Regions from separate parts of the Bacillus basilensis genome, predicted to be linked through region 2. Evidence: a T-box and tRNA genes for the amino acid it is inferred to sense, from the RefSeq annotation. Region 2 holds a T-box; the other holds one or more tRNA genes.

Region 1 (15,010 bases), on a different contig from region 2:
ATCTGCCGTAATCACATAAATGATTGATTTGCTCTGCATCTAACGTTTCTACTTCAAGTAACGTTTTCGCGATAAGATCTAGTTTATCACGATTTTCAGTAAGAATTTGTTTTGCACGAGCATAACAATCTTTCATAATCGTTTGCATTTCCACATCAATTTCGTGTGCAATTGCATCACTGTAGTTTTGTTCTGAATGGAAGTCTCTTCCTAAGAACACTTGACCACCTTGTGAGCTACCAAATTGCATTGGTCCAAGCTTATCACTCATACCAAATTCCGTAACCATACGTCTTGCAATGCCAGTCGCACGTTGGAAGTCATTGTGAGCACCTGTACTCACTTCACCAAATACAATCTCCTCAGCTACTCGACCACCAAGTAAACCAGTGATTTTATCAAGTAACTCTGGCTTTGTCATGAAGTAACGATCTTCTTTCGGAAGCATTACTGCATATCCACCAGCTTGACCACGAGGGACAATTGTTACTTTATGAACGACATCAGCTTCATCAAGAACAACACCAATTACAGTATGGCCCGCTTCATGGAAAGCAACGATATTACGTTCTTTTTCAGAGATAACACGACTTTTCTTAGCTGGACCTGCAATAACACGATCCGTTGCTTCATCAATGTCACTCATATCAATTTTCTTCTTATCTTGACGTGCAGCCACTAAAGCAGCTTCGTTTAATAAGTTTTCAAGATCGGCACCAGAGAATCCTGGCGTACGAGTTGCGATTGCTCTTAAGTTGATATTCTCATCAAGCGGTTTATTACGAGCATGTACTTTCAGTACAGCTTCACGGCCATTTACATCTGGACGATCTACTGTAATTTGACGGTCAAAACGACCTGGACGTAATAACGCTGGGTCAAGAATATCAGGACGGTTTGTCGCAGCGATGATAATAATACCTTCGTTTGCACCGAATCCATCCATTTCAACAAGTAATTGGTTCAACGTTTGCTCACGCTCATCATGGCCACCACCAAGACCTGCGCCACGTTGACGTCCTACCGCATCAATTTCATCAATGAAAATGATACAAGGAGCATTTTTCTTTGCGTTTTCGAATAAATCACGTACACGTGATGCACCGACACCGACGAACATCTCTACGAAATCAGAACCACTGATAGAGAAGAACGGAACGCCTGCCTCACCTGCAACAGCACGTGCTAGTAAAGTTTTACCTGTACCTGGAGGTCCTACTAATAGAACACCCTTCGGAATACGGGCTCCAACTTCAGCGAACTTACGAGGATCTTTCAAGAATTCAACTACCTCAACAAGCTCTTGTTTCTCTTCATCCGCTCCAGCAACATCTCTGAAACGAACTTTTTTCTTTTCGTCATTATATAACTTCGCCTTACTTTTCCCGAAGTTCATAACACGGCTACCGCCGCCCTGAGCTTGGTTTAATAAGAAGAAGAATAAAATGAAGATAATAACAAACGGAATGATAGAAGTAAAGAAGGTTACCCAAGCACTTGTTTCCTCTGCTGGTTGATACTTAACTTCAGCACCTTGCGCTTTGTCATTAATTTTCTTTTGTAATTCCTCAGTATTTGGTGCATAAGTAACAAATTGTTCTCCTTGGCTAGAGTTGTTAAATTGTCCTTTTACCTCAAATACACCATTTTTCGGTTGAAGTTGCACATTACGCACTTCACCTTTTTCTAGTTTAGTAATGAATTTATCGTAGCTAACTGATGTCGTTTTTTGTGTCGAACCATTAAAATAGCTCACGATTCCAATTACTACTAGGAATATCAGTAAATAAAAGATGGTATTACGGAAGATACGATTCATTCCTAACCTCCTCTCACGGCATAAGCACTATAGTAAATCGTAACATAGAAAAAATTTCCTATACAATTGTGACGCCTGTATTTAATTAATTTGAGTAAACGCTTGGTTTTAATACTCCTACATAAGGAAGATTACGGTACTGCTCTTTATAATCTAATCCATATCCTACAACAAATTCATGCGGTACAGTAAATCCAACATAATCCGCTTTCAAATCCACCTTACGGCCTGTCGGTTTATCTAATAACGTAACGATTTTTACAGACTTCGCTTTACGATATTTAAATAGGTCCACTAAGTAACTTAGCGTAAGACCGCTATCAATAATATCTTCAACGATTAAAATATCGCGACCTTCTACAGAAGTATCAAGGTCTTTTAAAATTTTCACTTCGCCTGTTGAAACAGTTGAGTGACCGTAACTAGATACAGCCATAAAATCCATTTCAAGATATGTATCTGTTCTCTTTAATAAATCTGCCATGAATGGCATTGCACCCTTTAGTACACCAATCGCAAGAGGTACTGTGTTTTTGTAATCCTCTGCAATAATTGCGCCTAATTCGAGCACCTTTTCTTGTATTTGCTCTTCAGAAATTAATACTTTTTCGATATCTTGATTCATCATTTCATTATCCTCCCGGAAGACTCCTTGCTTTTGTAGTGAATAATCACATATTTATCCTTCTTTGCCTTCTCTTTCGAGATAGCAAATGCAGATCGCTTCAACAAGGGTAACCAAATAATATTCCCACTTGCATCACAAACGACCGGCCATTCTTCTCTTTTTTCTCTTGGTACTTTCGCTTCGATAAAAATAGCTTTTATCTTTTTGGTGCCATTCATACCTTGTATTGACATGCGATCTCCATTTTCTCTAGAACGAATACGAAGTGGATATGATATATCATTATACTTAGCAACAAATACTGTTTCATTCATGTTACTTGGTATATCTTCGCTCACCTCTGTTACAAGTTTATCCCCGTTCGATAGCGTAATTGTCCCAGGCACTGATAAATCTTGTAAAAAAGGAGAAACAATTTCTTGTTTAAATCCAAAGCTACACTCCTCGTATGTGCGAACAATTTTTAAATCACCTGGGAAATCAAGTGAACCCGAAGGTTGTGTCCGCTTAAAAAACTCAATCACTTTGTCAATATGTATAGAGGAAAGAGAAGATGGAATCTTATATTCATAAAGATAGTTTAATATTAGTTGAATCCCTCTTCTTTGTAAAGGTATAGACATGGATTCAAAGGCAGGAATTGATAAGCTAATTTGTTTATCACTTTTTTTTGTAATTACTTTATTCATTTTCTCAAAAGCTAATTCCTGCAAATATGCCTCATCCTCTTGTATCTGCATGCTAAATTTTTGGAATTTCTCATGCACTTGTGAATTTTCTTCTTTCAAATGAGGAAGAACATATTTACGTAATCGATTCCTTGTATATACTTCCTTTTTATTACTCGGATCTATACGGGGAATTATTTTTAGCTTATTACAGTAATCAACAATTTCTTCCTTCGTTACTCCAAGTAACGGCCTAATTAAATACCCATTATGAAAAGGACGCTTCACCGCAATTCCTGCATACCCTTTCGGAGTACTCCCTCGTACAAGACGCATTAAAATCGTCTCCACTTGATCATCACCATGATGTCCAAGAGCTACATATCTCGCATCATATTTCTTCATTATTCTTTCCAAAAATGCATATCTGCATTCTCTAGCAGCAACCTGTGCATTCATCCCGTATTGCTGTTGATATTGCGACACATTAATCCTTATCGTTTCGCAAATAACTCCCAGTCCTTTACAAAGGTCCTGCACAAACTGTAAGTCCTCATGAGATTCATCACCTCTAAACATGTGATCCACATGTGCCACTACAATTTCAAACCGTTTTGCTGCTCTTTTTTCTAACAAATAATATAGAAGAGCCAAAGAATCAGGACCACCTGAAACACCTACAACAATTGTTGAACGTTCCTTTAATACATCATGCTGCTTTACAAAGTCATCTACCTTTTCAACAAATGTATCTTTCAACTTCGTAATCACCTTTCATTAAACAAGAACAGCAACGTTAGTTACCTTGTTTATAATGGTACAACTTTTACAAACATTGTGCAAAAAAAAGATATACAAAAATTACATTTTTATCTTACATCCTCCGTACATATTCACAAAAATAATAACATTATCTTTTAAAGAAAAAAAAACCTAGGCATTTACCTAGGTTTTTAGAAATTTAGATGGGACAGGCTGCCCATAAAGGTCCGATTGGTGAAGGTTAATAATCAGCGGAAGATAAAGCCCCCCACTGATTAGGGTTTCACCTTATTGTGCCTGCACTCCTACAATTGGAATCGTAGCCCACTTCGGCATATTTTTCTTCACTTTCGCCACAACAATGGTCATATCGTCATTTATATAACCATCACAAGAGCGAATCACCTCTTCCATGATGATATCAGCAATTTCTTGCGGATCTTCGGTTTGTAACTCTTTAATTTTCCGCTTCATCCATAGTTCGTGATTCTCCACATGTTGTGCTCCCTCAAAAATCCCATCGCTCATCATAATAAGAATATCGCCCGTTTTTAATTGTTCACCCACTACATCAACTTCAACATCCTCAATAATCCCCATTGGTAGATTACTTGCCTCAATTTTCAAAATATTATTTGCGCGTTTAACAAAACTCGGCGTCGATCCAATCTTTAAAAATTTCGCATTCGCATCCCGCAAATCTACCATAGCTAAATCTAACGTCGTAAACATCTCTTCTGTTGTTCTTAAGGAAAGAATAGAATTGATAGACTTAATCGCTATTTCCTCATCAATGCCTGATTGAAGTATTTTTTGTAATAATTTTACCGTTTCTTTACTCTCCATATGAGCTCTTTGCCCATTTCCCATACCATCACTAATTGCAAGCGCATATTTACCAACACTTAAATCCATCATCGCGTAAGAATCACCCGAAACAAACCCACCGCCTTTTGCAGCTGTGGCCAAGCCCGTATCAAGAGAATACGTTTTTGCTGAACCAAATGATATTAAGCTATGGCCGTTCGGATAAGAAGATTTTTCTTCATGTTTAACAACAATGTTTTCCTTTAGAATATCAGAAAGCATCGGTGCAACTAACTTTTCACATTCCCCATGTTCATTAGATGCAACTGGAATCAACATTTCAATATCAATACTCCCTCTATCTAAACAATAAATATCAACATGCTCTATTTCTACACCAAAATCACGAAACGCTTGCAGAATCTGTTCTTCTTGTACTTGATGATTTTCTCGTTCCCTTTGTATCTCCTTAGCGAAATCTTCCATAACTTTTGATACACCTAATAGTTGCTCTGCTACTATTCTACGATTTTCCTTCATTTGTTTTCGTAATTTTTGCCCCTCATAAAAGTGATCTAATTCGCCCGCTACTAAATCCGTCACTTTCTTCCCTCTCACACAATGCTTGTCCCATTCACGAACTAACTTTCGATTATGCTGCAACGTCCCCTCTTCCGTTTCGCTCATTATTTGTTTCATATAATCATACGTTTTGTCGAAGTTAACTACCCAGCATTGGTCCTTTTTAAAGCATGTTTGACATGTTTTTGCAGTAATTGTACTTAAGAACAAATCTGCCTCTGTCTCTTTATCTTCCTCCTCGACATATCCATATACAGAAAAGCTATTAGATAAAGCAGCAAATACATTGGCAAATTGATTAATCTTATTCGCTGTAACATCACGCATCCTTCTTAAATACTGTTGTTGATCTTGCGAATGTTCCTGTGTGCCTGGCATAAATTTAGCAATACGATCCATAACAAGTTTCGGTGTTAATAAGAAGAAAGCAATCGCCACACCAGATTCAATTAAGGTTGTCACAATGTTTGTTTGCTTGTCTACATATAACGTAATCAAGCTCGTCCCAATTAATAAACCTAAACTAACACCTAAGCGCTTCCCTTCTTTTAATAAACCACCAAGCAACCCAGAAAAGGCTAACAGACTAAGTTGAGATAAGCTGGAGACATTGGCTAAACTTAATATTAATCCAGTTACAACCCCCACTGTAGATCCTGTAGCGGCCCCCGCGATAAATGCAAACACGAGCACTAAATACCTAGTAAAAATATGTTGAATAGAAGCATCATATACAAACCAGTCCGTTGTACCCGTTAAAACAGATGCTAGTAATATAATTAAACAAACGATTTCTTCTGTCTCTAACGCTTGCTGTTTACCTTTTCTTTCTACTAAAAGCGGAACGCTTTGTAAAAATATCATAGTTAATACGAAGCTAAGCCCTGCCTCAATCGTACTAACTAGCAAATCGTACATGGTGACGGTTTGTTGTGCAAAATATACGACAACTAAATGTGCGGTTAATGCGGAGATAAATACTTGGAATGGAACAAGACCAACAGTTTTACGTGTAAATCGACTGAAGAAGATATTATAAATGAAGAAAGTAAAAATAGATGCAAAGGTAAAGAATAAATTATCTATCGAAACTGAAAGTGCGCCTCCCATTAGAGCCAAGAACGCGAGCGGCATTTTATCCCGCTTCATAACATAAACAGCAGCAAAAAACGGTAGTGCAAACGGTAAAATGTTTGTTAATATATATGCTCGTCCCAAAAGAAAACCAATAACAACAATAATAAATCCCCATCTAAAGAAAACTTGCTCAAACTTCATTCGCAACTTACTCGTCCACTTTACTGCTCCAAGCTGACTCTCATTCATTGCCAATGCACTTGTATTCATAGTATTCCTTCCTGCTTTAGGCATATTTTTAACACCACCTGCATAGTTTAATTACTGTCATTATAAAAGATGATTATTGGGATTTTTGTCAAAACAACAGTTTTCACTTTTATAATCGTTCGACTTTTTATTCGAAATAACTCTACATATATACACGGTATGTAATTTATCCTTAAATTTTTAATTGAACATTCAGAAAATATAGGGTGATTTTGTAGAAGCATTGTATGTCTTAATTTATTTAACAAAAAAAGATCATGCAAATTTGCATGATCTTTTTAGATGACCCGTACGGGATTCGAACCCGTGTTACCGCCGTGAAAGGGCGGTGTCTTAACCACTTGACCAACGGGCCGTTAAATGAAATATAGCGGCGGAGGGGATCGAACCCCCGACCTCACGGGTATGAACCGTACGCTCTAGCCAGCTGAGCTACACCGCCATGTCGTCTTATTTAACGGACAATTAGTATCTTACCTCAGATATAATTTAAAGTCAACATATCTTGAAAATTTTTTTAAAATATATTTTCACATATAAAAAAGCACCCCGAGCAATTGCCCTGGGCACCTCTCTATATGCTAAGAATTAAACGTTCTGATTATCCGCGACGTGCGCCACGGCCACCACGTTTAGATTCTGTGTTACGTTTTAAAGAAGTTAAGCGATCTTCGCTATCCTTTAAGAAACGTGCCATTTTTTGCTCGAATGTTTCTTTTGGAGCTCGGTCGTTACCGCCGCCACGGTTATCTCTGTTGAAAGAACGATTATTACGTTGTGGACGTCCAGAACGTTGTTGATCGCCACCGCGTTGGTATTCACCACGTGGACGATCTCCTTCTGTTTTTTCACGCTCTTTCGCTTTTTTAATAGATAGACCGATCTTACCATCTTTTTCAACGTTAATAACTTTTACTTCTACTTGGTCGCCCACTTTTAAGTGATCGTTAATATCTTTCACATAATTATCAGCAACTTCACTAATATGAACTAGACCCGTTAAGCCTTCTGGCAGCTCCACAAAAGCCCCAAAATTTGTAATACCTGTTACTTTACCCTGTAACTTGCTGCCTACCTCGATTGACATAAAAAAAATGCTCCTCCTTAGTGGTTAAAAAGTCAAATTTTACTTTATTATATATAATCCTAAAATATAGTGTCAATAAGACATACTCTACTTAGAAACAGGAAAAATTATCTCCCCTTTTCCAGAGAAGAAATAATCCCTTCTAGCAATCTTTAATACGTACTCTTCATCATTTAACTTTTGAACTTCGTCTTTTAGACTCTTTTCTTTATTCGTTAATGAATCCAGTTCTTTTTTCATGTCCTTAACTTTTGCTTCTTTTGCTCTAATGGAACTGTTTTGTTGATAAAACGTTACACTAATACTCGCAATAATTGTAAAAGCAAAGACAAGAAAAACCGCTAAACGGCGATAAAGTCGCTTCCTGTTCTCATCCGTTTGTATTATATGCTCTTTAACAGGATTTGGACTCTGTTTTTCGATTGTTCTTTGTCTCAGTTCCCTCATTTCCGAGGTCCCCCTAACTTCTTTTTTATACGCTCCCATAATTGGAAGATATGTCCCTTCAATTTTGCTACATATTGCAGGAACCCTACATGTTTCATTATAAAAAGTTTAACACGATTAGGGAGAAGTTTCCATATGAGCGAAGCAATAAATCGAACAGGCCAGAAAAAAACTTTCCATATGAAAAGTAATATCCAAATCACCATTTTCCATAACACATGTCCAATTGAAAGCAGTATACGAAATAAGAATAATATAAATGCAATAAATAGCTGCGCTATAATAATAACAGGTTTTATCATGAGTAGCTGTATAATTTGAACAAAAAAGTGTGTTGTTTGCACAAAAATATAGATGAGAAAATTTAACAGTCTCATATATACTGCCTTCAATAAGCTTTGATATGCCGCAAAACCACATAATAATGCTAAAAATACATATATACGTAGTTCAGCTTCATTTACAAGAAGCAATACATAAAAAACGAATAATGCTTGGACAATCCAAAATAGTATATCATGTATAAATACAAGCCAACGTTTACGTTCTTGACGCTTTAAAAATCGTTGGTAGGTATCTAAAGACGCTCCAATCCAAGCACCCATTCCAATCATTGAGAGCATCGTATACAACTGAATTGTTAGACTCATTTAAACAACTTACTAAAGAAGCCTTTAGTTTTATCCCCTTGATTCTCATCAATATACAGCATCTCATGAACTTTCCCTTTAATCGATACAATACCTTTTTCTACATCTAAATTTTTCATTTGCAAATTTTGACCACGAATTGTTAAAAAGCCCATTACAGTCTCAAGTAAAAACTCTTCGCTATCAAAACTCTCCACCTGCTTTACACCGGTAATATCAATTACGCGCCTGCCACGCATAATAATATCATGCTCTACAGAAACATTTTGTTGATTAGAAGACATAGGTGAGTAACCATTATTCACGTAAATCCCCCCATACATTTATACTAGCTAATAGTAATGTATGAAGAGATAATTGATTTTAGAACAAGCCTTCTTCAGCCTTTACTTTTTCTTCACGAACTAAGCTATACATATTTGCTGCATCTTCTTTTTTTGTCGTTTCTTTCAATTCGTTTATTTTTACAGTCACTATTTTTTGCCCAAAACGAATTGTTAATTCATCAGCTACTTTCACATCTGAACTCGCTTTTGCCACTTGACCATTAATTGATATTCTTCCTTGGTCAGCCACTTCTTTCGCTAATGTTCTTCTTTTAATTAAACGTGATACTTTTAAAAACTTATCTAGACGCATGTTAAATCCCCCCATTAACGCTCTGTTTGTTTTGCCTCTTCCCATAAAACATCTAACTGCTCTAATGATAAATCTTGCATCTCTTTATTCATTTCAGCTACCTTTGCTTCCATGAATAAGAAACGACCAACGAATTTCTCATTAGTTGAACGTAACGCCTCTTCTGGATCTATTTTATAATGACGAGCTATATTAACAAACGCAAATAGTAAATCGCCAAATTCACCTAACATCTTCGCCTCATCCATGTTTGTAACTTCTTGTTGGAACTCTTGCCATTCTTCTAAGGCTTTCTCTATCATCGGTTGTACTTCAACCCAATCGAAACCAACCTTACCAGCTTTTTTCTGAATTTCATAAGCGCGTAGTAACTGTGGTAAACTCTTTGGAACTCCATTTAAAACAGATTCTTTCACGAATCCTTTTTCCTGTTTTTTAATTTCTTCCCAATTGGCAATTACTTCATCGGCATTATTTACATCCGTATTCCCGAATACATGCGGATGGCGACGAACCATTTTCTCAGATAAAGTTCGAATAATATCATCTATAGAGAACCAACCTTCGTCCTCTCCAATTTGGGCATGCAACATAACTTGTAATAATATATCACCCAGTTCTTCTACTAAGTGATCATCATCCTCTTCATCAATTGCTTCCAACACTTCATAAGCTTCCTCAATTAAATACTTCTTTAAAGATTGATGTGTTTGCTTTTTATCCCACGGACAACCATTTGGTCCACGAAGGTCTGCAATAATTTCTCTAAGCACATCAAACTGTTGATACAAGGACGCACGTTCCTGAACTGGTGGTACGTACACACTCGTTAAATTATTCAACTCGGTTTCATGATCTAACATGTACAACGGTACCTTTTTAACTTGTTCAAATGAAGTCCCTGCAGCTGTTACGATATACACATCGTAATCATCTGGTAGCATCTCCATTAATGTTAATTTCACATCTGATGCAACGAATGCGTCATAAACTTGGCAAAAGATTAAATGTTGACGTAATTCTAATTGTCCTCTTTCAAATGATGTGGCGTCAATTAATTGGAATCCTTCAATCGGATCAATCTTAAGACTTGCAAACATAGGGTCAAGGAAACTTTGTCCACCTTCAATTCGCACCTCAACATTCGCTACTTTGCCTTTTTCCAAAAGTAGCTGAACCGTCCTTTCCGCTACAAGCGGGTGCCCTGGAACGGCATAGATGATTTCTGTGCCTTCAGCTTGTTCTAGCAATGTATTCGCAATTGTTTCATATACAATTTCAAATGTATCATGTGCTTCATATATATTGTCAAAGGCTGTATATTGTATACCATCTTTCTCCAACTCTTCTATAACGGGATGTTCCTTCGTTCTAACAAACATGTGATCTGCTTCTTTTATTTTCCGATATACACTCATCGTTAACTGATCTAACTCACCAGCACCTAATCCTAAAATAGTAATGATTCCACTCACAACCTGCCACCTCTATCCACTCTTCTTCAATGAACCTTCTTTTTTCTCTTTTTTCATAACGGTTCCTATTTCCGCTTTTGTAAATACACGTAATTTTAAAATTAAAAACACATATGTTAATCCACCGATAGCTACACCTAACAACGCCTCAAGTGTCGCAATCCCTCTATGTTCTGTATCAATTACTAATCCAGACATTTGCAATACACGCATAAACATTATTAATACAAATCCCATACCGATACCACTAATAACTACACCTAACATATTCCGTTTATCAATAAGCGATTCCGATACAACTCGCATAAGTAATGCACTATTTAGCAAAGAAATTACAAGTAACGCAACTAGCGTTGCAATTGCAGCTCCCTTCACACCAAAATACGGCATTAACATATAGTTTAAAGCTAACTTTAAACAACCTCCAAATATAACGAATACCGCTGGCTGTAATGTTTGTCCTAACCCCTGCAAAATAGAAGCAGTTGTAATCGACAATGAACTAAATAAAATAGATAAAGATAAAATGGATAAAACATCTGATCCATCACTATTTTCAAACAACATAATATTCGTAGGTTGAATAATACAAGTTAATCCAACGGCCGCCGCAAATCCGATAACAAATGTTATTTTCATTGCTAACTTTACCTTTTCTCGAATAAAGGTAAGATCTCCTCTTTCCTTCGCCGCTGTAATAATTGGAATAAGCGACAACGAGAAAGAAGTTGTCACGACAGTACCTAATTGCATAAGTGGGATACTTCTGTCATAAACACCTTTTAATACCTTTGCACTTTCAGCTTGCTCTCCTGCCCCAATAAGTAAAGAATAGAAGGAAACAGAATCGGCCATTTGTATAAAAATAAGCACTAAGTTACTAACACAAATCGCCAGTCCTTGCCAAAACAGGATATTAATAATCCTCTTTTTTCCTTTAATTCTCTTTACACTTTTAAAGAATATGGAACGAAAGTCATGACGCATATAAAGTACAAGTACGATAATCCCAATCAATCCGCCTGCGATTGAGCCTAACATAGCACCTGCACCGACTGTATATAAATCAAATCCGTGAGCAATGAGGAATAGAGATAAAAATACAATAATAGAAACACGAATTGTTTGTTCTATCACTTGCGAAACAGCTGTTGGCATCATATTATTAAAACCCTGAAAATACCCTCTTGCTACAGCTAAAAACGGCATCAATATGAATGAAAATGAAATAACACGCAATAGCTTATCTAAGTGTATATCGCCCATGGCTGTTGCAATTGCTTCGGCACCAAAGAACAATGTAAAAAAGCCAATAAAACCAATCCCTAATAAAAACCAAAAAGATACACAAATAATTTCTTCTGCTTCTTGCTTTTTCCCTCGCTCTAATCGTTCCGCAACCATTTTTGAAATTATAATGGGGAACCCATAAGTGGCTAAAATTAAACAAAATCCATAAAACGGATAAATTTGTTGGTAAATATAAAAACCAATATCACCCGCTATATTTTGATATGGAATACGGTAAAAAGCGCTTAATACCTTTGTAACAAAACTTGCGATTGTTAATATAATAGCCCCACGCCAAAAGGCTTGATATTTCCTCGATTCCATACAAGAAAACTCCTTTTTCTGTTCTCACCCCTCGTATTATATCATAAAGAAAAGGACAAACTTCCTTACCTACACGAGTAATAATACGTTCGTGCAACGAAAAAAGGTAGCAAAGCGCTACCTTCATTCAATATACATATATCTCCGAATAATTGATTTCTCAAGAAGAAATATCATAATTAGGAAAGATTGCTACTTCTAAAATTCGATATAGCCTTATTGCTCCATTTGTTTCGCTAAAAAGCTTGCTGCTGTATTTACTGACTTATGCTCTATTTCACTTATAATAGCCTCTTTAGAGAAGATAATAACAGCCCCAATTGGATCCCCATTCGCAACAATTGGGCCAATTGTATAGGAATGAACTTTTTCTGTTACTCCATCAATAATTGAAATTTCGCTTTCATCTGTCATAATTACAGACTTACGTTCTTCCATTGTCTTCTCAATTAAATCGCCAACACTTTTATTTAAGTATTCTTTTTTAGATATGCCTGCTACTGCGATAATAGAATCACGATCGCATACAAGCACATTATGTCCTAAGCTATCGTATAAAGCTTCCGTATATTCTTTTGCAAAGTCACCTAATTCACTAATCGGAGAATATTTCTTCAAAATCACTTCTCCATCGCGATCAACAAATATTTCTAGTGGGTCTCCTTCTCGAATACGTAAAGTTCTACGAATTTCCTTCGGGATTACTACCCTGCCTAAATCATCAATTCGACGTACGATTCCAGTTGCTTTCATTCTAATGCTGCCTCACTTTCTACTGATGATCAAAGTGGTGAATTTACCTGTTCATGTAAAAATCACCAACTGTTAGACATAGTATTTTACACATTAGTTCTTCTATACACGTCGAATTGTATTTTTTTATCTTATATTAGGCATTTATGACTTCTTTTTTCACATCTGGTAGGCCTTTTAATAAATTTTCAGCAATTGTTAACCACTTCGATGTTTCTAAACCATTTGTTTTCATAACGATTTTCAATTGTGATCCTTCCATTCCTAGACCGATCATACGTCCAAAACTATTTCCAAGCATGAATAATTTTCCACCATCAATGTTTTGGCTTGCTTGTTCCGAAAACAGGATTGTTACTTCAAATTTATTTTGCTTAATTAATTCAATTTGTTCTTTCATTGCCAATACCTTAATATTTGCAATTTGTAATAAATAACCAACTTCTTGTGGATAATCACCAAATCTATCTATCATCTCTTCCTGCAGCTCTTCAATATCCTCAATTGCAGAAACACCTCTAAATTGTTTATACATCATAATTTTTTGTTTACTATCTGAAATATAAGCATCTGGTAAATATGCATCTACTTCCAAGTCGATTTCAACATTAACTGTATTTTCAACTCCATCTGTTCCTCTGCGCTGTTCAATTGCATCTTTTAGCATTTGAGAATATAGATCAAATCCGACAGAATCAATAAATCCATGTTGTTCTGCCCCTAACAAGTTACCCGCACCACGAATTGATAAATCCCTCATTGCAATCTTGAAACCAGATCCAAGCTCTGTGAACTCTTTAATTGCTTGTAGACGTCTCTCTGCAACTTCTGATAACACTTTATCACGTTTGTATGCAAAGTATGCATATGCAACACGATTAGAACGCCCAACACGCCCACGAAGCTGATACAACTGTGATAGTCCCATACGGTCTGCATCAAATACAATTAACGTATTAACGTTCGGAATATCTACACCTGTTTCAATAATTGTTGTACTCACAAGAACATCATGCTGCCCCTCTAAAAACGATAGCATAACAGACTCTAATTCACCTTCATTCATTTTCCCATGTGCGTATGTTACACGAGCATCTGGAACTAACATTGAAATTTCATCTGCTTTTCTTTCAATATCCTCCACACGATTGTATAGGAAGTAAATCTGACCACCTCTTGCAAGCTCTCGTTCTATCGCTTCTCGCATTAACGCAGGATTATACTCCACTACATACGTTTGGACTGGGAAACGATTTTCTGGTGGTGTCTCAATAACAGATAAATCACGTACTCCAAGCATAGACATATGCAGTGTACGTGGAATTGGAGTTGCCGTTAATGTTAATACATCAACATTTGCTTTCAATTGTTTAATTTTTTCTTTATGCGTCACACCAAATCTTTGCTCTTCATCAATAATCAGAAGTCCCAAGTCTTTATAAGTAACATCTTTAGATAAAATACGATGCGTTCCGATTACAATATCTACCGTTCCATCCTTTAAACCCTTAATTGTTTCATTTTGTTGTTTTCGCGTGCGGAATCTACTTAGTAACCCAATATTAATCGGGTAATCTTGAAAACGCTCTCGAATTGTTTCATAGTGTTGTTGTGCAAGGATCGTTGTCGGCACTAAAATCGCAACTTGTTTTTCATCCATAATCGCCTTAAATGCCGCACGAATAGCTACTTCCGTCTTTCCATATCCTACATCACCACAAAGAAGCCTATC
Region 2 (15,010 bases):
TTTATAACTAAATAACTCACTCGATACTTGAATATTATATAAATGCTGCTTCGCCTTTTCATCATCTTTAATTAAAATAAGAAATTGCATACCATCACTCAAAAACGTTCCTTTTATCGGTACGATTGTAGCTGCAAAAATCACAAAGTGTAAAACAGAAAAATATAAAAGATATTGATAATAACTCACCATGTATATGTAACCGAAAGTAATACCAAATAGTAAACTCGTAATCGGTCCACCTAAAGTGAGCCACGCCCATTTTTTCGAAAGATTCGGTGTCTCTATAGAAGGTGGTACTAGTGTTGCAACGCCTCCAAAGTACGCCCATAATTTATTTTCTCGAATGCGTAATTTTCCTTTTTCTTTTTGAATAGTAATGGGTCCTACTGTCATAAATTTAAATGTCAAACCACCTATTACACCAAATACTACATGTCCTAGCTCATGAATGGCTAACACTAACAATGAAATTCCAACTATTGCCCATAGGTTCAAAATTACTTCTAATTTCTCAGTTCGGATTACTCCGTATAAAATGGACAAAACTAACGCCGCCGTCATAGAACCAGCCGGCCTTCTTAAAATATCCACTTTTTTCTCCCCTTAATAAATCATTTTTCTATGCATTTCGTACATGAACTTTCCGAGATGCAATATCCAAATAAATGAGATTAAGCCGATTAATACAAAATCAATATCGCTAACCGCTGTATATATAACGGCAGCCCACCATAGATATGCCAATACTTTATTCGTAAATTCATACGCTTTATATCCAGCTTCATGCACAATGTGCTTTAATCCTTCATCTGCGTTTTTCGTCCACATTTTCATCGATTCTATATACGTTACACCTTGTTCAGGATATAGCTTGTTATAACGATTTTTTGTTATAATCCCGATAACCACTACAATCGTTAAACAAACAATAGAAGCTACTAAATTCCACACTGCAAATGAAACATTTGTATCCTGCAACAGTGCACGTCTACATGTAATAACTGCATATACAAACCACGCCTGCGTAACTATATCACCTACACGTAAATATATACTTATAATGCCTAATTTCCTGCCTTGTACGCTCTCTTCTTCATCGCGTGCCTCCGCTAACATACGTGTATTCTTCCAAGTGTAATACATCATTATCATTCCAAAAATAGTACATACACCTATTAATATATTGGGTGATAATTTTCTCGGTTCATCCGAGAGTAAATCTAAAGCTATATAAGATGCAAAAAAGCCAGCTACCATACTTAATATGAGTTTGCAAAAACTAAAAAATTGTTCCCCTCGTTTACTCTTCATCATCCTCTTCCCCCTCGATTAGTGTGAATATTTCCTCCACAGGTACATTGAAAATGTGTGCGATTTTTAACGACAATACAATAGATGGTGCATAATCCCCGCGCTCAATTAAACTGATTGTTTGCCTTGATGAGCCAATCGCTTTCCCTAAATCCCCTTGTGATAAACGATGCTTTGCTCGCAATTCTCTCACTCGATTTTGCAGCTTCATGTCTTCCCTCTTTTTCATTTATTTAATTAAAATTGTAAATAATATCCTTATTTTTGTCAATTATAATTGTCATTTTGACGTTAATAATTGACAAGATACTCTATAGAGTTTTAAACAGGTAAACAAAAACTTATTAAAATAGATTGGAAAATAAAAAAGGCAGTGCGTCTGCACTGCCTCCCTAAATTCTGACATAGAATGGATTCCATATTAACTTGCGTTTTGTAATAATGCTTGTTTTAACTGTTTGCGGAAACGAACGCCTAACGTAACTGCTACGATAACGATAACTCCAATAATGATTTTACCGATATGACCTTCTAGCACTCCAAAAATATCATGTAAGTTTCCACCTAACCAGTAACCACCGATTAAGAAGAATGATACCCAAAATAGAGCACCTGAGTAAATTGTAATTGCAAAGCGACGGAATGGTAAGTTAATAATTCCTGCAAAGTACCCTGTAAAATGACGTACACCAGGAATAAAGAAACCGATAAAGATTAGGAAATAGCCATACTTATCAAACCACATTCTTGTTAAGTCGATTTTTCTTTGTGTTAAAAATACGTATTTCCCATACTTTTGAATAAAGGGCATACCTAATTTATTTCCTAAAAAGTATTGAATCGTCATTCCTACACTTGTCCCAATAAAGGATAGAATGATTAAAATCGGTAAGCTTAAATCACCCTTATGTGCTAAAAATCCCGCATATGCTAATGTTGGCTCTCCCGGAAACGGAAGTGCAATATATTCTAACAGCAAACCAACAAGTACAACATAGTACCCGTATTGCTGAAATAATTCATGAATCCATTCCATGTCATCTCTCCTTTCAATCACGTACAACTTCTTACTATTATTGTATAAAAAAATTGTCGAAATAACTATCACAATAGCTTACATTTTTATTACATTTTTGTAAGGCTCACACTAAAACTTTCTGTTCTTTATTTCCTTCTATTTACTTTCATTCAAAAACAATTCAACAAATATATACCGTACGAAACTGAGGGCTTAACATGCAGTTTTTATCCATTTTTTAACACTTAAAAATCGTTATATTTTGTTCTTAATAAAAAACCACTACAAACTCATACTAACTTCATATTAGCTTCATATACGTATTGTAAGATTATATCGGAATTTGTTGAAAAATTTAACCAATAAATGACTAAGCATTAATTTGAATAAATATGAATAGCTTTTCGAAATTGAAAAAAGGGTGAATAAGAAATGGAAGCTTATAAAATGCACGATTTTATTAATACAAATGTTGAATCTCATCAAAATGAAACCGTTTTTAATTTACACATATGTGAAACAAGTGAATTTGACGTAAGTTTAACAAAATCTACTACACTATCTTTTATCGTTTCAAAAAAGAACATTAAAATTGTCACGAAAAAATGGATTAATTCAAATCAAGAAAGCATGATTGGCAAAAGCTATATCATTCCAACGAAAGCTTTTCACTACTTCTTACCAATTATTTCTGAAACTGAAGATGAATTAAATATTCAAGTTCAAAGCTTTGGACTACATGGGGAACTTTTATTAAATGAAAGATTACTTATTGATAAAAACAACAAATACAATGCCAAAATTACTACTTTCTTTGAAACATTAGATGAAAATGTAAATAAAGTATTACGAGGATTGCAAATTCATTGTATGTAAGACTACTACAATAGTAAAAAGGAGAATATAATGAAAAAACTATTATTAAGCGCACTATTATCATTAGGATTTTTAACTATTCCATTCACAAATGCTGAGGCAGCTACAACAAATGATCAGCTTATCGTGAATACACAGTTAAATAAAATGGATTATTATCAAAACGGAAAATTCATAAAGAGTTTTACTGTCGCTACTGGAAAAGCAGCTACTCCTACACCTAAAGGTACTTTTCAAATCGTAAATAAAATTAAAAATCGTCCTTATTATACAGGCAAAATTAAAGGCGGCGATCCACGTAATCCACTTGGTGACCGCTGGCTCGGACTAAACATGGCAGGAACTTACGGAACAACTTATGCGATTCATGGTACGAACAATAATCAGGCAATTGGTAAGTGGACAACACTAGGTTGTATTCGTATGTATAACAATGATATACACTGGTTATTTGAGCGTATTCCCCAGCAAGCTACTGTCACTGTAAAATAACCTCAAAGCGCGATTTACATGTAGCCAAGAATTTTATGTCTTGGCTTATTTTATTTCTTCATTTACAGTAGCAAAACAACTGTATTTACATATATAATAGGAATAGATTGTGTTAAATAACATCCAAACATTGATAAACATGGATATTAAAATTATACAGTTATAATATTTTATAAATTTTACAATACATACTATAATAGAATTACTGTAATTCTTAAATATTCAGTTTCACTAAACAACTCCCCTTGCTACTTTCATGATTATTTTATGGCGGGGGCTTATTATATGTATAAACAATCTGAGTCATCGGAAAAATGATGAATTCGAATATTGCAGTTAAAAGCGTTATTTAGGAGGTGTTACTATGACGCATATACTGGTGATTGAAGACAACCCAGATATACAAGAACTGATTCGTGAATTTCTAATGGCACAAAATTTTACCGTTGATGTTGTTGGCGCTGGAACAGAAGGTATACTTCTTTTCCAAAAAAATTCATACGATCTTGTCCTCCTTGATGTGATGTTACCAGATATAGATGGCTATAGTATTTGTAAAATTATGCGAGGACAATCTGATGTACCAATCATTATGTTAACAGGCTTACATAATGAAGAAAGTGAAATTAAAGGATTTGAGTTAGGTATTGATGACTATATTACAAAACCGTTCCATTACACCGTATTTATTAAACGTGTAGAAGCCGTATTAAGAAGGGCAGCAACGAAGGAAGCCGAAGCTGCAACTATACTACAATTCCATGAATTGATGTTAAATTCTACAGCATATGCCGCTTATGTTCATGGTAATCAAATTGAATTGACAACAAAAGAATTTGAAATTATTTATACTTTACTGCAAAATCGAGGAAAAGTATTATCAAGAAGTGATTTGTTGAATAAGGTATGGGGCTATGAACATTATGGTGATGTAAGAGTTATAGATACACATATTAAAAACTTACGAAAAAAATTAGGAATTCCTTATATTAAAACGGTGAAAGGCATTGGCTACAAAATCGAATCGTAGCAAAGACAACATCACCAAAAATATTTTCATCAAAACCTTATTATTTTGTATTCTTTTATCACTTTGTCTTTATCAAATTATTTACTTCTTAGCTTCAGACTACGATAAAGAACGTTTTGCGAAAGAAACTGGAATGCTGACTACAGAACAAGCGGATTCAGATAAACAAAACGACCAAAGTAAAACGAATCAAAATAAAGCTGTATCACAGGGAGACATTTTTAATTTCCAATCCTCTATTATAGATTATAAATCACTCTCTACAGCTATCAATCACCTTTTGCAGCCTAGCCAAACTGCAAAAGCAAAAGAACATACTCAAAATATTTCGGGGAAAAATAGCGCTTCTGCTCCACTTACAGAAACGGAAAAGCAAGTCGCTACTAATGATGCCTTACATAAACAAAATGCAGCAAGTAAAGCAAATGATGCACAAGATAATCCAAAATTAACAGATGTACTGCAGCAATTAGCTCCACATATTGGCGCAACAATGCTTGTATTATCTCTGCTCGGATCTTTAATTTATGCAAAACTAATTGCTAAACCTTTTCAATATATGAGTGACGCTCTAAAAGATATTATGAATCTTGATTTCTCAGATAAAAAGCTGCTTAACAAAAATACTGATCAAGCAGACTTTAATTTGCAAGTAGCTGCTTCACAAGTACCAAATATTGTGAAGAATTTACATGCAAGCAATCAAGATTTAAGAAATGAACTCAAAAAGGAACAACAATTAGAACAATCTCGTAAAGAATTTATGTCTATGGTTTCCCATGAATTAAAAACACCAATCGCAGCCGTTATGGGACAACTAGATGGCATGATTCACGGAATTGGAGCTTATAAAGATAGAGATAAATATTTAAAACGTTCCTATGAAATGATGCAAGACATTAACATATTAACGGAAAAAATGTCGGAATTATCCAAAATACAAAACCCTCAATTTAAGCCTGATTTAAAAGTTATCTCATTAACTAATATTATTGAGGATGTTATGAAGAAAGTAGATTATTTCGTATCTGTAAAGCAGTTAAATGTGCAATCTAACATTAAACAAGATGTACAAGTTTTAGCTGATCCTAAATTTATTCAAACTGCTATTTTTAACATTATTTCAAATGCAATTCATTACACAATTGACCATCAGCATGTATATATAAAGCTTTATGAAAAACCAAACGGTTACGCATTAGAAGTATTAAATACAGGTTCACAAATAGATGAAGATAAACTTGCCCATTTATTTGAGCCATTCTATCGCGCAAATCCTGACAAACATGGCTTAGTACAAGGTAGTGGTCTTGGGTTATACATTGTAAAACAAATACTAGATAAACATCAGTTTCCTTATGGGATACAAAACACACCTCAAGGTGTAAAATGTTCTATTGTATTCCCAAAAGCAATGTAAAAACCTACTACAATTTCATACCCCAAATTCATACTTCGTATGAGTGGCGGAATTTTGTAGAGTATCTTACTCTGTTTCGTTCGCCCGTTATCCTTATTTGGATAGCGGGCGTTTTTTATTATTTAAAAGGAGGATTTTCATGGAGAAATTTAAGTATTCATTACTCGTTTTATTCGGAGCTTGTAGCTACGGTGTACTTTCAACTATTTTCAAACTCGGATTTATTGATGGATTTTCAGCACATCAACTATTAGGAGGACAATATGTCTTCGGATGGATTGGGCTTCTTCTACTCGTTCTTTTCGTTTCACGTCATAAAGTAACAAAAAAACAATTCTTCTCCTTACTAACAGTTGGCACAACAATGAGTATGACTGGTATTTTCTACGCTATTTCTGTAGAAGAACTACCAGCATCTATCGCTGTCGTCCTACTTTTCCAGTTCACATGGATTGGTGTAGTTATTGAAGCAATTGCCAATCGAACATTTCCAAGCCGTGAAAAAGTTATATCTATCATTATTTTATTTACTGGTACATTGTTTGCAGGCGGTGTCTTTGAAGGTCTTGGACAAAACTTTTCCATGAAAGGTATTATCTCTGGTCTATTAGCCGCTGTCTCTTTTTCATTCTATGTTTTTGCAAGTGGGCGCGTTGCTACAGAAGTTCCGCCTTATACGAAAAGCTTTCTTATGACAACAAGCGCTACTCTTATCGTATGCCTATTCTTCCCACCAACCTTTTTAACAGACGGTGCCCTGCAAGCCGGTCTTTGGAAATACGCTTTCTTCCTCGGATTATTCGGTGTTGTCGTACCTGTCATTTGTTTTTCAATTGGCGTACCGAAAGTAGGAACAGGACTTAGTACAATACTAGGAGCAGCTGAATTACCAACGGCCATCATCGCTTCTATTACACTTGTACATGAAGTCGTAACATTCATGCAGTGGATTGGGATAATCTTTATACTACTTGGGATTTTCACTCCTCAGCTACTTACGGCTAGGAAAGGGAAGGAACGGAATAGTATACATACTGCATAACAAAAGACCTTTCATTCACTTGAAAGGTCTTTTTCTCTATCTCACTTTACCGCTCCATATAGTTTCTCTATCTCACACTCAATTTGTTTTACATCGATTCTTTCAAATAATGGCTGCACACTATTAATTTGATTCGGTAACGTATTTTGAGGTTCCCAATTCTTTTTAACAATCGATAATGTGTTTCTAACTCTTTCACTTGAAAATGGTAAAAACGGTTCAAGGAGATTTGCAAAATTAGCGATGAGATACACACAGTTATAAATCGTCTCTTCGCATGAAACTGGATCATCTTCTCGTTGTTTCCACGGTTGTCTCTCATCAAAATATTTATTTGCAAAACGTACTGCATCAAATATTGATTCTAGCGCTACCTTAAATTTAGTTTGCTCAATCGCCTCTCCTACATTTTTATATAATCCTTCTACTTTATCTTTCAGCTCTACATCAATACTTCCCTTTGGTACAATGCCATCATAATATTTTTCAGTAAACTTTAATGTCCGGTTTACAAAGTTCCCGTATGCACCTAACAATTCACTATTATGACTGTAAATAAATTCTCGCCATGAAAAATCAGTATCGCGATTTTCTGGTGCATTGACTGTTAAAAAGTAACGAATAGAATCTGGATTATAGCGTTCTAATATGTCAGGTACCCATACTGCCCAGTTTTTACTTGTCGATAATTTTCTTTTTTCAACTGTTAAATATTCATTCGACACGATATGACGAGGAATTGCCCCTTCTCCTATTCCAAGCAATACCGCTGGCCAAATGATAGAATGAAACGGAATATTATCCTTTCCGTGCACATAATATGTTTTCGCTTCTCTATCCCAAAACTCTTGATCATCTTTCCCTGTTCCTTCAGCCCAATGTTTACTCGCTGAATAATAGCCTGTCACCGCTTCAATCCATACGTAAATTTTTTTATCTTCGTATCCCGATACCGGAATTGGAACTCCGATTGGTAAATCACGTGACACTGCCCTATCTTGTAACCCTTCTTTTACATATCTTTCTGTTAGCTGAATTGCATTGTCACGCCATGTTCTTTTTTGTTTTGCAATTTCTACAGACTCTTTAATTTGGTGCTGAAATGTATGCAATGCGAAATAAAAATGTTCTGTTTCCTGTACTGATGGCGTACTACCACATAACTTACATTTCTTGTCTAACAAATCAAGTGGATCTAAAATAGCAGAACACGCATCACATTGATCTCCTCTCGCTGCTTCATGACAATGTGGACAAATGCCTTCTACATAACGATCAGGTAAAAACTGCGTACACGTTTCGCAATATGCTTGTTCCACTGTTTTTTTATAAATGTAGCCTTCTTCTAATAAACGTAAAAAAACTTTTTGAACCGTTTCATGATGGTGCTCACTATCTGTACGTGTATAGCAATCATACGTAAAACCTAAATCCTGAAAACATCGCTCAAATTCTTCATGATACTTATCAGCAATTTTCTTCGCCGTCACTCCTTCTTGTTTTGCCCTAATTGCAATCGGTGTTCCATTACAATCACTTCCCGAAACATACAACACATTCTCACCTTTTGCCCGGTAATAACGTGCTAAAATATCTCCAGGTAACAAGCTCGCAATATGTCCAAGATGTAACGAACCATTTGCATACGGCCAAGCGCCTCCAATAAAAATACTCATCTTATATTCCTCCTTTAAAATACAAAAAGCCCCGCCCTTATCTTAAAAAAGATAAGGGCGGGGCTGTATAAACAGTCGCGGTACCACCTTATTTCGCTAATTACTCACATAATTAGCCTTAACAAGTACGGAGCTATATGCTCTTATACTGTGGTTTTGATAACGAGTACCAACTCTCGTCGCCGCCTACTATTATCATTTGATAAGTTCAGGACGAAGCTCAAAGGCCATTGTTCAAATGAATATTCTTGCTTCTTCTCAGCTACCGAAGCTCTCTGGAAAGAATGTGTTCATCCTACTTTTCCTTTTCAACGCTTTTACGTATAACATGTATTGTACGATTTAATCACAGAAAAATCAAACTTTTATCCAAGAAGAAAAGGAAATCCCATCCCCCTGCCGAATACCTATACGTTCACAAAAGGAGTGATACGATTGAATCAAAAACAACTAAGCACACGTAATGAAAAAAGCTGGAATGCAGCTGCTTATGAAGCTTGGACGAATCGCCACGGGGCGCCAGCTGATTATGCGAAAAAGCTCATAGAAAATCCTATGCGCGAGGTAGATCACTATTTACCTTACATACAATCTCCAAAAGGAAAACGTATTATTAATTTACTCGGGTCAAAAGGAAATAAAGCCGTCTCTCTTGCTCTTTTAGGGGCTGACGTAACGATTGTTGATATTTCAGCAAGTAATGCAAAATATGCAAACGAACTTGCTGAAGCAGCCGGTGTCTCTATCCAGTATATCGTTTCTGATGTATTAAATGTCCAACTCTCCGAATCATTTGATATCGTATTGCTGGAACTTGGTGTACTCCATTACTTTCTAGATTTAAAACCGCTCTTCCAAAAAATTACTACCTTACTTAAGCGAGATGGAATGCTTATTCTTCGTGACTATCATCCTGTTTACACTAAATTATTAGGAGTAGACCATCCCTCATTTCAGGCCAATGGGAATTATTTCGATGAAGAATTAATTGAAGATGATGTTGCTTATAGCATCCTTCTTACAGAAGCGCAGAAAGAATCGTTACCTAAAACAACCATCCGTCGTTGGACGCTAGGAGAAATTATTACAACACTTGCAGAAGAACATTTTAAAATTGAAAAACTAGTTGAAGAACACGGTTCCCATCAAAGATGGGTCTTTCCTTCTACTGCACCGGAAGGAATTGAAGAACGAATACCCGGTCTATATACATTAATTGCGACAGCATGCAAAAAAGGATCCCTTCACGGATAGGATCCTTTTTGCATGCTCACGCATATAAGTTGAGGTTGGAGATTACCATAATTCTGTAGAATAGGACACAAGATATTTCAACATTTCGTCTCTGACTTACGTCGTCAAAAAGGGGTATGACCAACATAACGAAGAGTAATGTTCATAGTTGATACTGATAATCGTTATCAACTAATTAGAAGTATACATGATGTTATTTCAAATTACAATAGTATTTCTAATTTTTATTTATGAACTTTTTGATATACAAATGTATACATTTTAAGAACATTTACTCATATCAATCTGCCATCTTCCATTATCTGCTATAATTTTCATTGAACAGATTAATAACTTCATAATGATGTTTTTATTAATTCTGCTCTTAATATTCATAAATTATAATAAACAGTTTTTAAAGGTAGGGGTAACGATGAAATATGTTAGTATTCGAAAAAAACTACTGTTCACACTCTTAAGCATTTCTTCTTTATTTAGCATCGCTCTTATTGTTATTCTTTCATTCGCCATGAGCCAAGCAAGTGAAATTGAAACGTTAAAAAATGATGTATCCAAAAGAGCAACAATTTTAAAAGAACGCGGTGATTGGTTCCAAGCACAAGTTGCTGGTTTACAAGAATATTTACTATCACATGATCAAAAAGGATTAGATAAATTCAACCGAGAAGGAAAAAAACTGGCTGATACTAGAGAAAAAGTAACAAGTGATAAAAAACTTCCAGAAGGAATGAAAGAAGCCATTTTAATGGGAGGAAAATGGCGCAGCGTCATAGATAATGAAGTCCTCCCTCTCGCTCGCGAAGGAAAATGGGAAGAAGCTTCCAAAATCGCTTTAGCTCAAACCGATTATGTAAATGACCTTTTAGGTCGTTTTACGAAATATGCAAATGAAGAAAATGATAAACGTGACACATTAATTGCTGACGTAGAGTCTTCTTCATCTCTTATTCAATATATTATTTTCTTCTCACTCATTACATGTACAATAACTTCTATCTTATTAGCATGGTGGTTCTCTGGTAAACTCGTTAAACCGATACGACAAATTGATGAGAAATTAAAAGAATTAGCTTCTCAAGATGGCGATTTAACTGCTAGATTGCACGTAACGAGTAAAGATGAAATTGGTGATATCGCCAATTCCTTTAATCAAATGCTTGCTAACTTACAACGTATAATAAAACAAGTGCAACAAACATCAACAAGTGTAAAAGAAGCGTCTGAAAATGTGTTTATCGAAACAACTTCTTCTATGGAAAACACAGCAAAAACGCAAGAAACTATGAATGCCCTTGAGCATAATATTCGTTCACAAGTCTCCAGCATCGAGGAAAGTTCAACTGCAATGGATGATATGACAACGAGTGTTCAGCGGATTGCAGAATCTGCCTCTTCTGTTGCTAGCCTAGCTGTTACAACTTCAGAAAAAGCAGATAGTGGTAATAAAGTCATTGAGAAATCTATTACACAAATGCATACCATTAACGAAGCTGTTAACGCTACATCACAAGTAGTAGAGCGGCTCATTACACATACGAATCATATTGATACTGCACTTCAATCCATTTCTAATATCGCGGAACAAACGAATTTGCTCGCTTTAAATGCTTCCATTGAAGCGGCCCGTGCTGGTGAACATGGAAAAGGATTCGCTGTTGTTGCTGATGAAGTTCGAAAACTTGCTGAACAATCCCAGCTAGCAGCAACCGATATTAACCATTTACTTTATCAAATTCAAGCAGATACAAAAATAGCAAATGAAATGATGGCGCAAGGTCAGTCAGAGGCTTCTGAAGGCATTACAGTCATTCGTACCGCTGGATCTTCATTCTCAGAAATTGTTAACCACATTAATAAAGTCTCTACACAAATGCAAGAAATGTCTGCAACTGCCGAAGAGATGGCCGCAAGTTCTGAAGAAATGAACGCTTCACTTAATAACATCGCTTCTATTTCAAATGAAGTTGCCGCCGAAACATCACAAACAGCAACTTCAGCTGGTGACCAAGTAAACAAAATGAGTGTCGTTGCTAAAAAAGCATCTGAAATGAAAACGACTGTACAAGAACTTGAAGTTCTCGTTTCTCATTTCAAAACAAACGTTTAAAGCAAAACTTTCATTTATACTTCTATGAGCTCCAAATTATTTAAAAGAGAGATTTACAGTCTCTCTTTTTTCACTTTAAAATATTTCTTTCTATCTCTCATTCCGTCTGCTATAATTCCTAAAGGAAAGAAGAAAGCTTTGTTCCAGATGGAGTAAAGCTTTCTTTCAATTTTTTAAATTTATTAATTCTAATACTAAGATTTCACAAAGGAGGCTTTTATCATATGAATTTTATTAGCATTCGAAAAAAACTTATGTTCATGATGGGAACGATTTGCGCTTTATTTGGCATCGCCTTAGCTTTTATTCTATTCTTTACCATGGATCAATCTCGTCAAACTGAAGCATTACAAAAAGAAATTTCTCCCCTTGCAACAGAATTGAAAGAGCGCGGAGATGCTTATCAAGTACAGCTCTCTGCTTTAAGAGGTTATTTATTACAACATGATCAAGTCGAATTAGACAAGTTTAATGAGATGAGTAAACGTCTGGAGGATTCAAAAGATAAACTTCTTTCTAATCCAAATATTTCTCAATCCGTGAAAGATACAATGGAATCAGGATCCACTTGGAGAAAATTTATTGAAGAAAAAGTTTTCACTCTTGCAAAAGAACAAAAGTGGGAAGAGGCTCTACAAGTAGCTTATGCAGAAAATGGTACTGTCTATAAAGTAATTGGTGACTTCACAAATTATAGTAATGAACAAGCCAAGTTACGTGATCAATCTATCAAAAAAATTGATCAATCTTCACTACAAATTGAATATGTTGTCTTCTTATCACTTGTTATTTGTATTATCGTAGCTATCATTCTTGCATGGTGGTTCTCTGGTAAACTTGTAAAACCAATTCAACAAATTGATAGTAAGCTAAAAGAATTATCATCTCAAGAAGGTGACTTAACAGCTCGCCTACAAGTAAATAGTAATGATGAACTTGGTACGATCGCAACATCCTTTAATAAAATGTTAGAAAACCTACAACATATCATCAATCGTGTGCAAAAAACATCTGTGGAAGTACAAAACGCTTCTGAAAATATGCTAGAAAAGACGAATATATCACGCGAGGCAACAATAAAAGTTCAAAGTTCGATGTCCAACTTAAATGCGAGTATTCAATCTCAAGCCTCTAGCATGGAAGAAAGCTCAACGGCAATGGACGATATGGCAGTGAGTGTTCAGCGCATTGCTGAATCTGCTTCATCTGTAACTGAGCTTGCTGTAGTTACATCTGAACAAGCTAACGACGGAAGTACTGTTATTCAAAAATCCGTTTCACAAATGACAACGATACACGACGCGGTAAATGCTACATCAGAAGTGGTCGAACGTCTAATCACTCACACGAAATATATTGATACAGCTGTACAATCTATTTCTAATATCGCAGAGCAAACAAACTTACTTGCTTTAAATGCATCTATCGAAGCAGCTCGTGCTGGCGAACAAGGAAAAGGCTTCGCTGTCGTAGCTGACGAAGTTCGAAAACTTGCCGAACAATCTAAAACAGCGGCAACAGATATTAACCAATTACTACATCAAATTCAACAAGACACTGAAACTGCAAGCTCTATGATGTCACAAGGTCGTTCTGAGGCATTTGAAGGCATTCACGTCATTCGTGAAGCTGGCAATTCTTTCACAACGATTGTGGAACAAGTAAATAAAGTATCTACTCAAATGCAAGACATCTCAGCAACTGCTGAAGAAATGGCTGCAAGCGCTGAAGAAATGAACGCTTCACTGAATAACATCGCTTCTATTTCAACTGAAGTATCTAGTGAAACAGCAGCAACAGCACAATCTGCTGAGCAAAAGGTCATTACTATGAATGAGATGACTGTAACTGCTAGACAAATGAAACAAACAGTTGAAGAATTAGATCAACTCGTATCTCATTTCAAAACTGAATAGCTCAAAAAAATATCCCTCTTCCAAAAGGGATATTTTTTTGAGCTCATTTCCTGCACATTATACACATTTCCGTTATAATGAGAATCGATATCATAAATGTGTAGGAGGTGCTATTTATGTCTCAAGAAGCATTTGAAAATAAATTATATGCCAATTTAGAAGCTGTTATTGATCCTGAACTAGGCGTTGACATTGTGAACCTTGGATTAGTTTATGACGTTACAGCAGATGAAAATAATAATGCTGTCATTACGATGACGATGACTTCTATCGGTTGTCCAATGGCTGGGCAAATTGTATCCGACGTAAAAAAAGTATTATCAACGAACGTACCTGAAGTCAATGAAATAGAAGTAAATGTCGTTTGGAATCCACCATGGTCTAAAGAGCGCATGTCACGTATGGCGAAAATCGCATTAGGTATTCGCGACTAAATCAGTGGAACTTTAACCATTCGCAAATAGCTGGATAAAGAAAAGACCTGACATTCTAGTCAGGTCTTTTTCTCTTATTATTTTACGCCTACTGCTTCATAAGCTTTCGCTACAGCTTGTACAGCTTTAGAATCTTTACCATATAAATCTTCAGCTGATTGAAGAGCAGCTTGACGCATCATCTTAAAGTCAGAGTTTGCAGTTAAATATTTCGTAAGAGCACGGTAATAAATTTTTTCTGTCGCTTCACGGCCTACTCCAGTTACTTTCACGCCGTAATGCTCTCCGCCATCAGATACTAAATAGGCAGCTTTATTGTTAATACTACTGTTAATATGAACGCCGCCATTATCAGCTGTTCCAGTGTAGCGTTTATTGTAATGATCTGGGTAACCTTCACCTGGTTTTAATGGATTTGGAATAGATGCTGG

Evidence for each region. The T-box of region 2 lies ahead of metG (methionine--tRNA ligase). A T-box ahead of a tRNA ligase gene usually reads a tRNA of that ligase, here a tRNA-Met.
Region 1: it has a tRNA-Met gene. The T-box ahead of metG (methionine--tRNA ligase) is inferred to sense a tRNA for this amino acid. The anticodon was not compared.

Annotation. Positions count from the first base shown of each region.
Region 1 is NZ_JBNTQO010000028.1:22,431-37,440, reverse strand. Features, by position in the region: gene ftsH (ATP-dependent zinc metalloprotease FtsH) at 1-1,819, opposite strand, end outside; gene hpt (hypoxanthine phosphoribosyltransferase) at 1,905-2,447, opposite strand; gene tilS (tRNA lysidine(34) synthetase TilS) at 2,444-3,874, opposite strand; gene spoIIE (stage II sporulation protein E) at 4,166-6,637, opposite strand; tRNA gene ACQVV1_RS28270 (tRNA-Glu) at 6,897-6,968, opposite strand; tRNA gene ACQVV1_RS28265 (tRNA-Met) at 6,982-7,055, opposite strand; gene ACQVV1_RS28260 (S1 domain-containing RNA-binding protein) at 7,215-7,700, opposite strand; gene divIC (cell division protein DivIC) at 7,788-8,147, opposite strand; gene yabQ (spore cortex biosynthesis protein YabQ) at 8,144-8,797, opposite strand; gene yabP (sporulation protein YabP) at 8,794-9,081, opposite strand; gene ACQVV1_RS28240 (RNA-binding S4 domain-containing protein) at 9,161-9,436, opposite strand; gene yabN (bifunctional methyltransferase/pyrophosphohydrolase YabN) at 9,451-10,911, opposite strand; gene ACQVV1_RS28230 (putative polysaccharide biosynthesis protein) at 10,924-12,525, opposite strand; gene spoVT (stage V sporulation protein T) at 12,742-13,278, opposite strand; gene mfd (transcription-repair coupling factor) at 13,415-15,010, opposite strand, start outside.
Region 2 is NZ_JBNTQO010000020.1:66,831-81,840, reverse strand. Features, by position in the region: gene ACQVV1_RS25675 (zinc metalloprotease) at 1-564, opposite strand, end outside; gene ACQVV1_RS25670 (DUF3169 family protein) at 607-1,314, opposite strand; gene ACQVV1_RS25665 (helix-turn-helix transcriptional regulator) at 1,304-1,525, opposite strand; gene ACQVV1_RS25660 (DedA family protein) at 1,736-2,350, opposite strand; gene ACQVV1_RS25655 (DUF3978 domain-containing protein) at 2,765-3,208, shown strand; gene ACQVV1_RS25650 (L,D-transpeptidase) at 3,239-3,700, shown strand; gene ACQVV1_RS25645 (response regulator transcription factor) at 4,065-4,730, shown strand; gene ACQVV1_RS25640 (sensor histidine kinase) at 4,708-6,150, shown strand; gene ACQVV1_RS25635 (EamA family transporter) at 6,290-7,192, shown strand; gene metG (methionine--tRNA ligase) at 7,234-8,868, opposite strand; T-box leader at 8,919-9,189, opposite strand; gene ACQVV1_RS25625 (class I SAM-dependent methyltransferase) at 9,304-10,122, shown strand; gene ACQVV1_RS25620 (methyl-accepting chemotaxis protein) at 10,535-12,229, shown strand; gene ACQVV1_RS25615 (methyl-accepting chemotaxis protein) at 12,454-14,145, shown strand; gene ACQVV1_RS25610 (metal-sulfur cluster assembly factor) at 14,262-14,579, shown strand; gene nprB (neutral protease NprB) at 14,657-15,010, opposite strand, start outside.